Regions from separate parts of the Alkalihalobacillus sp. NPDC127517 genome, predicted to be linked through region 2. Evidence: a T-box and tRNA genes for the amino acid it is inferred to sense, from the RefSeq annotation. Region 2 holds a T-box; the other holds one or more tRNA genes.
The links. The T-box of region 2 lies ahead of pheS (phenylalanine--tRNA ligase subunit alpha). A T-box ahead of a tRNA ligase gene usually reads a tRNA of that ligase, here a tRNA-Phe.

Region 1: it encodes a tRNA-Phe, which carries the amino acid that the T-box ahead of pheS (phenylalanine--tRNA ligase subunit alpha) is inferred to sense. The anticodon was not compared.

Annotation. Positions count from the first base shown of each region.
Region 1 is NZ_JBNNQX010000003.1:276,672-281,793, reverse strand. Features, by position in the region: gene ACQKKO_RS05580 (adenylosuccinate synthase) at 373-1,659, shown strand; tRNA gene ACQKKO_RS05575 (tRNA-Lys) at 1,834-1,906, shown strand; tRNA gene ACQKKO_RS05570 (tRNA-Glu) at 1,935-2,009, shown strand; tRNA gene ACQKKO_RS05565 (tRNA-Asp) at 2,017-2,093, shown strand; tRNA gene ACQKKO_RS05560 (tRNA-Phe) at 2,114-2,189, shown strand; tRNA gene ACQKKO_RS05555 (tRNA-Thr) at 2,193-2,265, shown strand; gene yycF (response regulator YycF) at 2,458-3,171, shown strand; gene walK (cell wall metabolism sensor histidine kinase WalK) at 3,171-4,991, shown strand; gene ACQKKO_RS05540 (YycH family regulatory protein) at 4,994-5,122, shown strand, end outside.
Region 2 is NZ_JBNNQX010000011.1:165,596-170,717, reverse strand. Features, by position in the region: gene ACQKKO_RS16205 (sigma-w pathway protein ysdB) at 1-65, opposite strand, end outside; gene ACQKKO_RS16200 (M42 family metallopeptidase) at 239-1,321, shown strand; gene sspI (small acid-soluble spore protein SspI) at 1,603-1,809, opposite strand; gene ACQKKO_RS16190 (TrmH family RNA methyltransferase) at 1,922-2,677, shown strand; T-box leader at 2,746-2,978, shown strand; gene pheS (phenylalanine--tRNA ligase subunit alpha) at 3,025-4,059, shown strand; gene pheT (phenylalanine--tRNA ligase subunit beta) at 4,077-5,122, shown strand, end outside.

The sequences.
Region 1 (5,122 bases), on a different contig from region 2:
AAATGGACATTTTAGCAAGCTAGAAGGGGGGCTCAATCAAGAAGAGAGATCTGATAACAAGAAAAAGCGATCGAAAAGCAAGGAGCACACCTCGATACCAAGAAACAGAGCCCAATTACCAAGCCCACACAACACAAAACCAAGAGAAAAAGCGACTCAACCAAGAACCTACGCTCACCCCACTCCCAATCCACTATATTAAGCAAGAACCTATTATTTAGAACCAGTGACCCCTTATCAACTCTAGTAAGCTCTTTTTATACGAACAAATGTAGAATTACCGAATAAGAATGTTCGTGTTTTGTTTGACGATGCTATCTCTAGCTGATATACTTATCAAGGGTTTTTAGAAGAGAGTTGGAGGTGCAACAAATGTCATCAGTTGTTGTTGTAGGAACACAGTGGGGCGACGAAGGAAAAGGAAAAATTACCGATTATCTTTCTGAAAAAGCAGAGGTTGTCGCACGTTACCAAGGTGGAAATAACGCGGGACATACGATTGTGTTTGGTGGAACGAAGTATAAGCTTCACCTTATTCCATCCGGAATCTTCTATAAAGAGAAGGATTGCGTGATTGGAAACGGAATGGTGATTGACCCGAAAGCACTTCTTGAAGAGTTAAAATATTTACACGATCGTGATGTAGACACAAGTAACCTTAAAATTAGTAATCGTGCACATGTGATTCTTCCTTATCATTTAAAGCTTGATATTGTGGAAGAGGATCGTAAAGGCGTAAATAAAATTGGGACAACCAAAAAAGGGATTGGCCCTGCATATATGGATAAGGCAGCGCGTATCGGCATTCGTATCGCTGACTTATTAGATAAAGAAACATTTGAAGAGAAGCTTGAGCTAAATCTTAAAGAGAAAAACCGTCTGTTTGAGAAATATTATGAGACAGAAGGTTTTACGAAAGAAGAAATTTTTGAAGAGTACTATGACTACGGGCAGCAAATCGCTAAGTATGTGTGCGACACATCTGTTGTGTTAAACGATGCATTAGATGATGGCCGTCGTGTTCTATTTGAAGGTGCGCAAGGTGTTATGCTTGATATTGACCAAGGTACGTATCCATTTGTTACGTCTTCTAACCCAATCGCGGGTGGAGTAACGATTGGTTCTGGTGTAGGTCCTTCAAAGATTAACCATGTGGTTGGTGTATCCAAAGCGTACACAACTCGTGTTGGAGATGGTCCATTCCCAACTGAGCTTCATGATGAGACGGGTGAATTGATCCGTGATGTAGGGAATGAGTACGGAACAACAACAGGTCGTCCACGTCGTGTGGGTTGGTTTGATAGTGTGGTTGTACGTCATGCTCGTCGTGTAAGCGGAATTACAGATCTTTCTCTTAACTCTATCGATGTATTAACTGGAATTGAGACATTAAAGATTTGTACTTCATACACGTACCGTGGAGAAGTGATGGAAGAGTTCCCAGCTAGCTTAAAGGTACTTGCTGAGTGTGAGCCGGTATTTGAAGAGCTTCCAGGCTGGACTGAGGATATTACTGGAGCGAAAAGCTTGTCTGATCTACCTGAAAATGCTCGTCATTATATTGAGCGTGTATCTCAGTTAACAGGTATTCCGTTAACAATCTTCTCTGTAGGACCAGATCGTGATCAAACGAATCTTGTTCGTGGAGTATTTGCTTAAGTTACAGGAGGCGCAGGGAGCAAAATTGCTCCTTGCATTCCCCTGTTTTATTAGATATTCTTGGTTAAGAGAAAAAAGTACATGAAATCACAACTTTTTTTAGAAAAGTGTTGCGCAGGACAAGCATATATGCTAAGATAAATCTTGTCGTCAAAGACAACATGTTAAAAACATGAGCCATTAGCTCAGTTGGTAGAGCATCTGACTTTTAATCAGAGGGTCGAAGGTTCGAATCCTTCATGGCTCACTTTCTTTTTAAAAAATCTTTACATAGTGGCCCGTTGGTCAAGCGGTTAAGACACCGCCCTTTCACGGCGGTATCACGGGTTCGATTCCCGTACGGGTCACCATTTATTCGGTCTGGTAGTTCAGTTGGTTAGAATGCCTGCCTGTCACGCAGGAGGTCGCGGGTTCGAGTCCCGTCCAGACCGCCATTTTATTTGAATAGTAGTGTGGCTTAGTAGCTCAGTTGGTAGAGCAACGGACTGAAAATCCGTGTGTCGGCAGTTCGATTCTGTCCTGAGCCACCATTTGCCGGCCTAGCTCAATTGGTAGAGCAACTGACTTGTAATCAGTAGGTTGGGGGTTCAAGTCCTCTGGCCGGCATTCATTCGCTAGAGAACCCTCATCATGAATACTTGATTGAGGGTTCTTTTTGTACGAGTGGGTTGAATTGATTGCAAAGAACGTATATAGATAAGCTTTTCCCCGTGCAACGGTACATATGGATGTCGTTTGGTCGCGGGGTTATTTGTGTTAAACTAAAAGAAGTTTGATAAGAATAGGAGAGACTTGTTAATGGATAAACGAATTCTCGTTGTGGATGACGAACGTCCCATTGCAGATATCTTAAAATTTAACCTCGAAAAAGAGGGATTTGAGGTCGTCTGTGCCTATGACGGCGTTGAGGCTATGGAACAAGTTAAACAGGAGAAGCCTGATTTAATTTTATTAGATATTATGCTTCCTCATAAAGATGGAATGGAAGTATGTAGAGAAGTACGAAAAAGCTATGATATTCCGATCATTATGCTAACAGCTAAGGATTCGGAGATTGATAAAGTGCTAGGACTTGAGCTTGGGGCAGATGATTATGTAACGAAGCCGTTTAGCACAAGAGAGCTTCTTGCGCGTGTAAAAGCGAACCTGCGTCGTCAGAAGACAACGGAGGAAGCACCGGCACAGAAAGAGCTTGTGATTGGAAGTCTCGTCATCTATCCAGATGCGTACCAGGTTAAGAGACGCGGGGAACCGATTGAGCTGACTCACCGTGAGTTTGAATTAATCCATTACCTTGCCAAACATCTTGGCCAAGTGATGACCAGAGAACATCTGCTTCAGGCTGTTTGGGGCTATGATTACTTTGGAGATGTGCGGACTGTTGATGTAACCGTACGTCGTTTGCGTGAAAAAGTAGAGGACAACCCAAGCTTCCCAGCGTGGATTATTACACGTCGCGGAGTCGGATATTTCTTAAATGAACCAGAACCAGAGGAGCAGGAGAAGTCTTAATGGATAGAAGAATTGGCTTCTTTAAATCCATTCAGTTTAAGCTGATTATCGCCTATGTTCTTTTAATCCTTGTAGCCGTTCAAGTGATTGGTGTGTACTTTTCAAGGCAGCTTGAGCAGGATCTTTTAGAGAATCATTTTGATGTGCTGAGCGAGCGCTCTACTCTGTTAAACTATCAGCTGGCCCAGGTACTTGGGAACCCTCCTGAGGAACGGGAACAGCTCACAGATGATATTAACTCACTGTTACGAGATTTCTTTACGATTGATAATGCAACCGTTCAGGTAATTGATAAGAATGAAGTGATTCTAGGGACATCCAATACGGGAGCGCGCGATCAGATTGGGATGCGGAATAATGAGATTCGAGTGAAGCGTGCCTTGCTTGGTTCAACCGAGGAGGGTGAGGTGCTCGACTCGAATAAGGAACGTTTCCGCATTATGGCTGTTCCGATTATGCAGGACAATGAAACGGTGCTTGGGGTTATCTACATTCAGGCGTCGCTTGAGGATATTTATACACAAATAAGTGAGATTAATAGCATTCTCTTTAAGGGAACGACGATTGCATTAATTATATCGGCGATTCTCGTTATTTTGCTTGCGCGGACAATCATTGTGCCGATTTTGGAAATGAGAAAGCAAACCTTACGTATGAGTCATGGGGATTTCTCACGTCAGGTAAAGGTATATAGTACGGATGAGATCGGGCAGCTGGCAACGTCTTTTAACCAGCTGACGATGAAGCTTCATGATGCGACGTTAACTCGTGATCGTGAGCAAAAACGTCTAAGCTCTGTGCTTTCTAACATGACGGACGGTGTGGTTGCAACGGATCAGAATGGTCGTGTTATTTTACTAAATAAACGAGCTGAAGAGTTGCTCGGCGTTTCTAGTAAACAGGTGATGCGTCAGCCTTTAACCGACGTGCTTAAGCTAACAGATACGTTTGGCGTGTATGATCTCTATGATCACTCAGGCTCCCTTCTACTTGATTTTAGTAATGAAGAAGGGCAATACCTGCTCGAAGCGAATTTCTCCGTGATTCAAGAGGACGAGGGGCCAATCAATGGACTAATTACCGTTCTACATGATGTCACGGAAAAAGAAAAGATTGAACAGGAGCGTCGTGAGTTTGTAGCGAACGTTTCACACGAGCTACGTACGCCTCTGACAACGATGAAAAGCTATCTTGAAGCATTAGAAGACGGTGTGATGCGGGACGAGGAAATGGGACCTCGTTTCTTGAAAGTTACGCAAAATGAAACGGAACGAATGATTCGTCTCGTAAATGACTTACTGCAGCTTTCAAAAATCGACAGCGATGATTACCAATTTAATCTACAATGGATTGATTTTGGACAATTTTTGCATGAAGTACTCGATCGCTTTGAAATTATTGCCCAGGAAAAGAATATCGAATTAAATCGACATATATCGAAAAAACCAAGCTATGTTGAAATGGATCAGGATAAATTGATTCAAGTATTAGACAACATAATTTCAAACGCACTAAAATACTCTGCTGAGGGCGCAAACATCACAACAACCTTGCTCCATCAAGGAAATCATGTGCGCGTAAGTATTGCTGACCAAGGGATGGGTATTCCCCGGGAAAGTCAGATGAAAATATTCGACAGATTCTACCGTGTCGATCGTGCGAGGGCGCGAAATATAGGTGGTACGGGACTTGGTCTTGCGATTGCCAAAGAATTAGTTCAAGCCCACGGTGGAGACATATGGGTGCACAGTGAGTACGGAGAAGGAACGACCATTTACTTCACATTACCCTACTCAACATCTAAGGGAGGAGACATGTGAACGTGAGAGGACTATATTATGAACGACTTAAAACATGGTTACTCGTTTTTTTGGTCCTTTTAAGTTTAGTCTTAACTTGGTTTCTGTGGACCTACGAGCCTGATTTGATGGAACAAGATTCTGAAGCAGTT
Region 2 (5,122 bases):
ACGATACTGTATACGACTATTAATATGGCAAGTAAAAACATGAGTCTAAAGATAATAACCATCATATGGACTGAGCCTCCTTGGCTTCATCAAAATTATGAATGTACGTTTGTCTTATGCTATGCTATACGAATGAAAGAGAAAAGAGTTGCATCTTTTTTAGAAAAAAATAAAATAAAGTTTATAAAGAAGAGAAACCTATTGATATAGGCTTAAAACAGTCTAAGGAGGCAATGACATGCAAGAAGATCAACAGCTTAAGATGTTAAAGGATTTAACGGATGCAAAAGGAATATCTGGATTTGAAGCAGAGGCACGAAAAGTCATGAATACATATATCGCTCCTTATGCAGATGAAGTGTATACGGACAGACTTGGAAGCCTGGTTGCAAAGAAATCTGGCTCACAAGATGGACCAAAAGTTATGGTGGCTGGCCATTTAGATGAAATCGGATTTATGGTAACTTCCATCGATAAAAAAGGATTTCTTCGGTTTCAAACAGTAGGAGGCTGGTGGGGACAAGTCATGCTAGCTCAACGAGTGACTGTTGTAACTGAGAATGGGGAAGTGCCAGGTATTATCGGTTCAAAGCCACCGCATATTTTAACACCAGAGGCGAGAAAGAAACCTGTTGAGATCAAGGACATGTTTATTGACATCGGAGCGGAGAGCAGAGAACAAGCGGAAGAATTTGGCGTACGTCCTGGAGACGCAATTGTACCCGTGTGCGAGTTTACCGTGATGAAAAATGAGAAGCTTCTTATGGCAAAAGCTTGGGATAACCGCATTGGCTGTGCCATTGCTATAGATGTCTTAAGGCTGTTAAAAGATGTGGACCATCCGAATACGGTTTATGGTGTAGGAACTGTTCAAGAAGAAGTAGGACTACGAGGAGCCAAAACATCGGCTGCACTCATTCAGCCTGATATCGGTTTTGGTGTAGACGTAGGAATTGCCGGAGACACTCCGGGAATTACAGAAAACGAAGCCCTTGCCAAAATGGGAAATGGCCCTCAAATTGTTTTATATGATGCATCAATGATTGCTCATAAGGGGTTACGTGACTTTGTTGTAAAAACAGCTGATGAGCACAACATTCCTTATCAATTTGAATCCATGGCTGGAGGCGGAACGGACTCAGGTGCCATTCACCTAACAGCAAATGGTGTTCCTTCCCTCTCTATTACGGTTGCCACACGTTATATCCATACACATGCAGCCATTTTGCATCGTAATGATTATGAGAATGCGGTAAAGTTAATCGTTGAAGTGATTAAAAAGCTTGATACAGAAACAGTGAATACCATTACGTATTCCTAACAAAAAGAAGAAGTCTGGACAAGACCAAAATTAATGAGAAAATGGCGAATGATTCTACGATCGAATCATTCGCCATTCTTGTTTTTTAGTAAGACGAGCGGAAGGAGAACCCGAGACTCCTGCGGAATAGGACGCGGTGAAGACACTGTAGCGGCGCCTTTCCCGCGTAAGGGGCTGAGGCCGTCCTTGTGGGTGCGAGGGATTCTCCTGGAGCGGATATTGTGCTAGGTTCGTGTTTTGCACACAACATTAATGTTATCTCCCAGCCATTTCTTTTATGTTTATTGCAACCCTTTACTAATCATATCGCAAATTTCATTCTTTTGTTCTTCGTTTGCTTCTTTCCAATACACTTCAAACATAACACCTAGTCCTGGTAGCATTTTCTCTTCACCGTTTTGAATAGCATCTACAATGGTTGCTTCCACTTCTTGATCACTATGTCCATGAATGTTGGCCATAATTGCACCGCGTAGGTTAAAACCCATATAAATCTCTCCTTTTTTAATGAAAATCTGTATACAATGTAGTATGGCTTGTTTAAAGTAGAATATGCTGAGGAAAGATGAAGATGGATGAGGAAGTAGAAAGGTGAATGAGATGAAACAAATTGATTCAAGTAAAAACGAACAAGTTAAACAATGGAAAAAATTACATAAAAAAAGAGGCAGAGAAAAAGTAAACCAATTTCTGATTGAGGGCTTTCATTTAGTGGAGGAAGCGGTGCGTGCTGGAATTGAATTTGTTGCGGTTATTGTTTCAGATGAAGAGCTCATTCCATCTAGTTGGGATGTGGATGACAGAAACATAATCCTGACGAATGACAGTGTCTTAAAGGAATTAAGTGAAACGGATTCCCCACAAGGGATTATGGCCGTATGTACGATACCAGTTCAGCAAGAATTGTCTGCGGATTATGGCCGGTATTTATTAATTGACCGCGTCCAGGACCCTGGGAACATCGGTACCTTAATTCGAACAGCCGACGCTGTCGGAATGGATGGAGTCATCGTTGAAAAAGGATCAGTGGATTTATATAACAGTAAGGTGCTAAGGTCATCTCAAGGATCTATGTTCCATCTCCCTGTCATTAAAGGTGAACTTACAGATTGGATTGATGCGTTTAAACAAGCGGAAGTCCCCGTTTATGGAACATCTCTTCACAATGCGTTGGTCTATACGGAGGTTCAACCAACGGAAAGCTTTGCACTGATTTTAGGGAATGAAGGAGAAGGTGTTCAACCGGATCTGTTAGACAGGACAGATCAGAACCTGTACATTCCTATCTATGGTAAAGCAGAGTCCTTAAATGTGGCGATTGCTGCGGGAATCTTGCTTTATCACTTAAGAACGTAATGCATTTTATGAGTTGGTGTTGCGATTAAGAGGCGAATTTATTATAATGAATAACAGATTCATACATGATAAATGCGAAGAAGGAACATAGTAAACCCCTTACCGCCTTTCAGAGAAAGATGTGTACGCTGCGAGCATCTTAAGGAAATGGAGAGGTTGAATTCACTCTGGAGCAGACATTAGCGCGCAATTGGTGCGAAGATGTTTCCGGCTTTAAGCCGTTATCCGTTAGAGCGTTTTAAATAGATGGCGACATCTGTTTTTTAAACTAGGGTGGTACCGCGAGTCTTTCGTCCCTTTTTGGGAGAGAGGCTCTTTTTTTATTTTATAAAGCAGGAGGAATGAACATGAAGGAAACATTAGAAGCGCTTCTTCAAGAGGCACTTGGAAAGATCGAAGCAGCAGAGGATGGTCGAGCACTACAAGAGGTACGTGTTTCATACTTAGGAAAAAAAGGACCGATCACAGAAGTTTTGCGTGGTATGGGAAAGCTATCTGCTGAAGAGCGACCAAAAGTGGGTCAAATGGCCAATGAAGTACGAGACGAGATTAAAACAAAGCTGGATGAAAAGGAACAAGCACTTGAAGACATTCGAGTTGCAAAGCAGTTGGAAGAACAAAAACTTGATGTAACGATGCCGGGTCGACCAATTGAAAAAGGCACAAAACACCCGCTTCAAGCCGTTGTGGAAGAAGTAGAGGACATCTTTATTGGTCTTGGTTTCTCTGTAGCAGAGGGCCCAGAGGTAGAAACAGACTACTACAATTTTGAAGCTTTAAACTTACCAAAGGATCACCCAGCTCGTGATATGCAGGATTCCTTTTATTTCACAGATGAGTTGCTGCTTCGTACGCAAACATCTCCTGTGCAGGCAAGAACGATGGAAGCACATGATGGTGTAGGTCCAGTTAAAGTCATTTGTCCAGGTCGTGTGTTCAGACGTGATAATGATGATGCAACACATTCGCATCAATTTATGCAAATTGAAGGATTGTACATTGACCATAATGTGCGTATGAGTGACCTCAGAGGAGTTCTGGATTCGTTTGTTAAACGATTCTTTGGAGAGAACCGTGAAATTCGACTTCGTCCAAGCTTCTTCCCATTTACAGAGCCTTCTGTTGAGGTAGATGTAACGTGTGCTTTATGTGGAGGAAAAGGATGCCGAGTCTGTAAACAATCAGGATGGATTGAAGTGCTTGGAGCGGGAATGGTTCATCCAAAAGTGTTGGAAATGAGCGGATTCGATCCAAACGAATACAGCGGCTTTGCTTTTGGAATGGGTGTAGAGAGACTTGCTATGCTTAAGTACGGCATTGATGATATCCGTCATTTCTATACAAATGACAAACGATTTCTTGCACAGTTCAAAAGGGTTTAAGGAAGGGGAGAAAAAATATGCTTGTTTCATATAACTGGTTAAAACAATATGTAAATGTAGATGATGTAACAGCAGCAGATATTGCTGAAAAGATGACGCGTGGTGGAGTTGAAATTGATTTTGTTCACAGCTTAAACCAAGGTGCTTCCTCCATTGTGGTAGGATATGTCCAGTCTTGTACTCAGCATCCAGATGCAGATAAATTATCGATCTGTCAGGTTGATATTGGCGAAGTGGAAACGGTTCAAATCATTTGTGGAGCTGCAAATATTGCTGAGGGTCAAACGGTTGTTGTAGCAAAGGTTGGCGCACGACTACCTGGTGATTTGAAAATCAAAAAAGCAAAGCTACGCGGAGAATTATCACAAGGAATGATTTGTTCTCTTCAAGAGCTTGGAATCGATTCAAACGTTATTTCGAAGGATGTTGCAGAGGGGATTTACGTATTTTCTGAAGCCATTGCTCCAGGAACTGATGCCCTTGACGCCTTAAATCTGACGGACGAAGTGCTTGAATTAGACCTAACTCCGAACCGATCTGATTGCTTGCATATGCTTGGCGTGGCGTACGAAGTAGCAGCCCTTTACGGAAAAGATGTGACTCTTCCAGAAGAGAACGTAGAGGTAGATAGCGCAAGCGCAAGTGACCTCATTTCGGTTGAAGTAGAAAATAAAGAGGAAACAAGCTATTACGAAGCGGTTGTGATTAAAGATGTTAAGGTCGGAGTTTCGCCGCAATGGCTTCAAAACCGTTTGATGGCAGCTGGAATTCGTCCAATTAATAATGTGGTTGATAGTACGAATTATGTTCTCTTGGAATATGGTCAACCATTGCACGCATTCGACTACGATAAAGTAAGCTCAAATCAAATCCTTGTTCGTCGTGCAAATGATGGCGAAGAGCTTGTGACCTTAGATGGACAAACGCGTTCGTTAACTGGTGAGAACCTAGTCATTACAGACGGAGAAAAACCTGTAGCATTAGCTGGTGTGATGGGTGGTAAAAGCACTGAAGTAGATGAGTCCACAACGACCGTGTTACTTGAAGCGGCCGTTTTCCATTC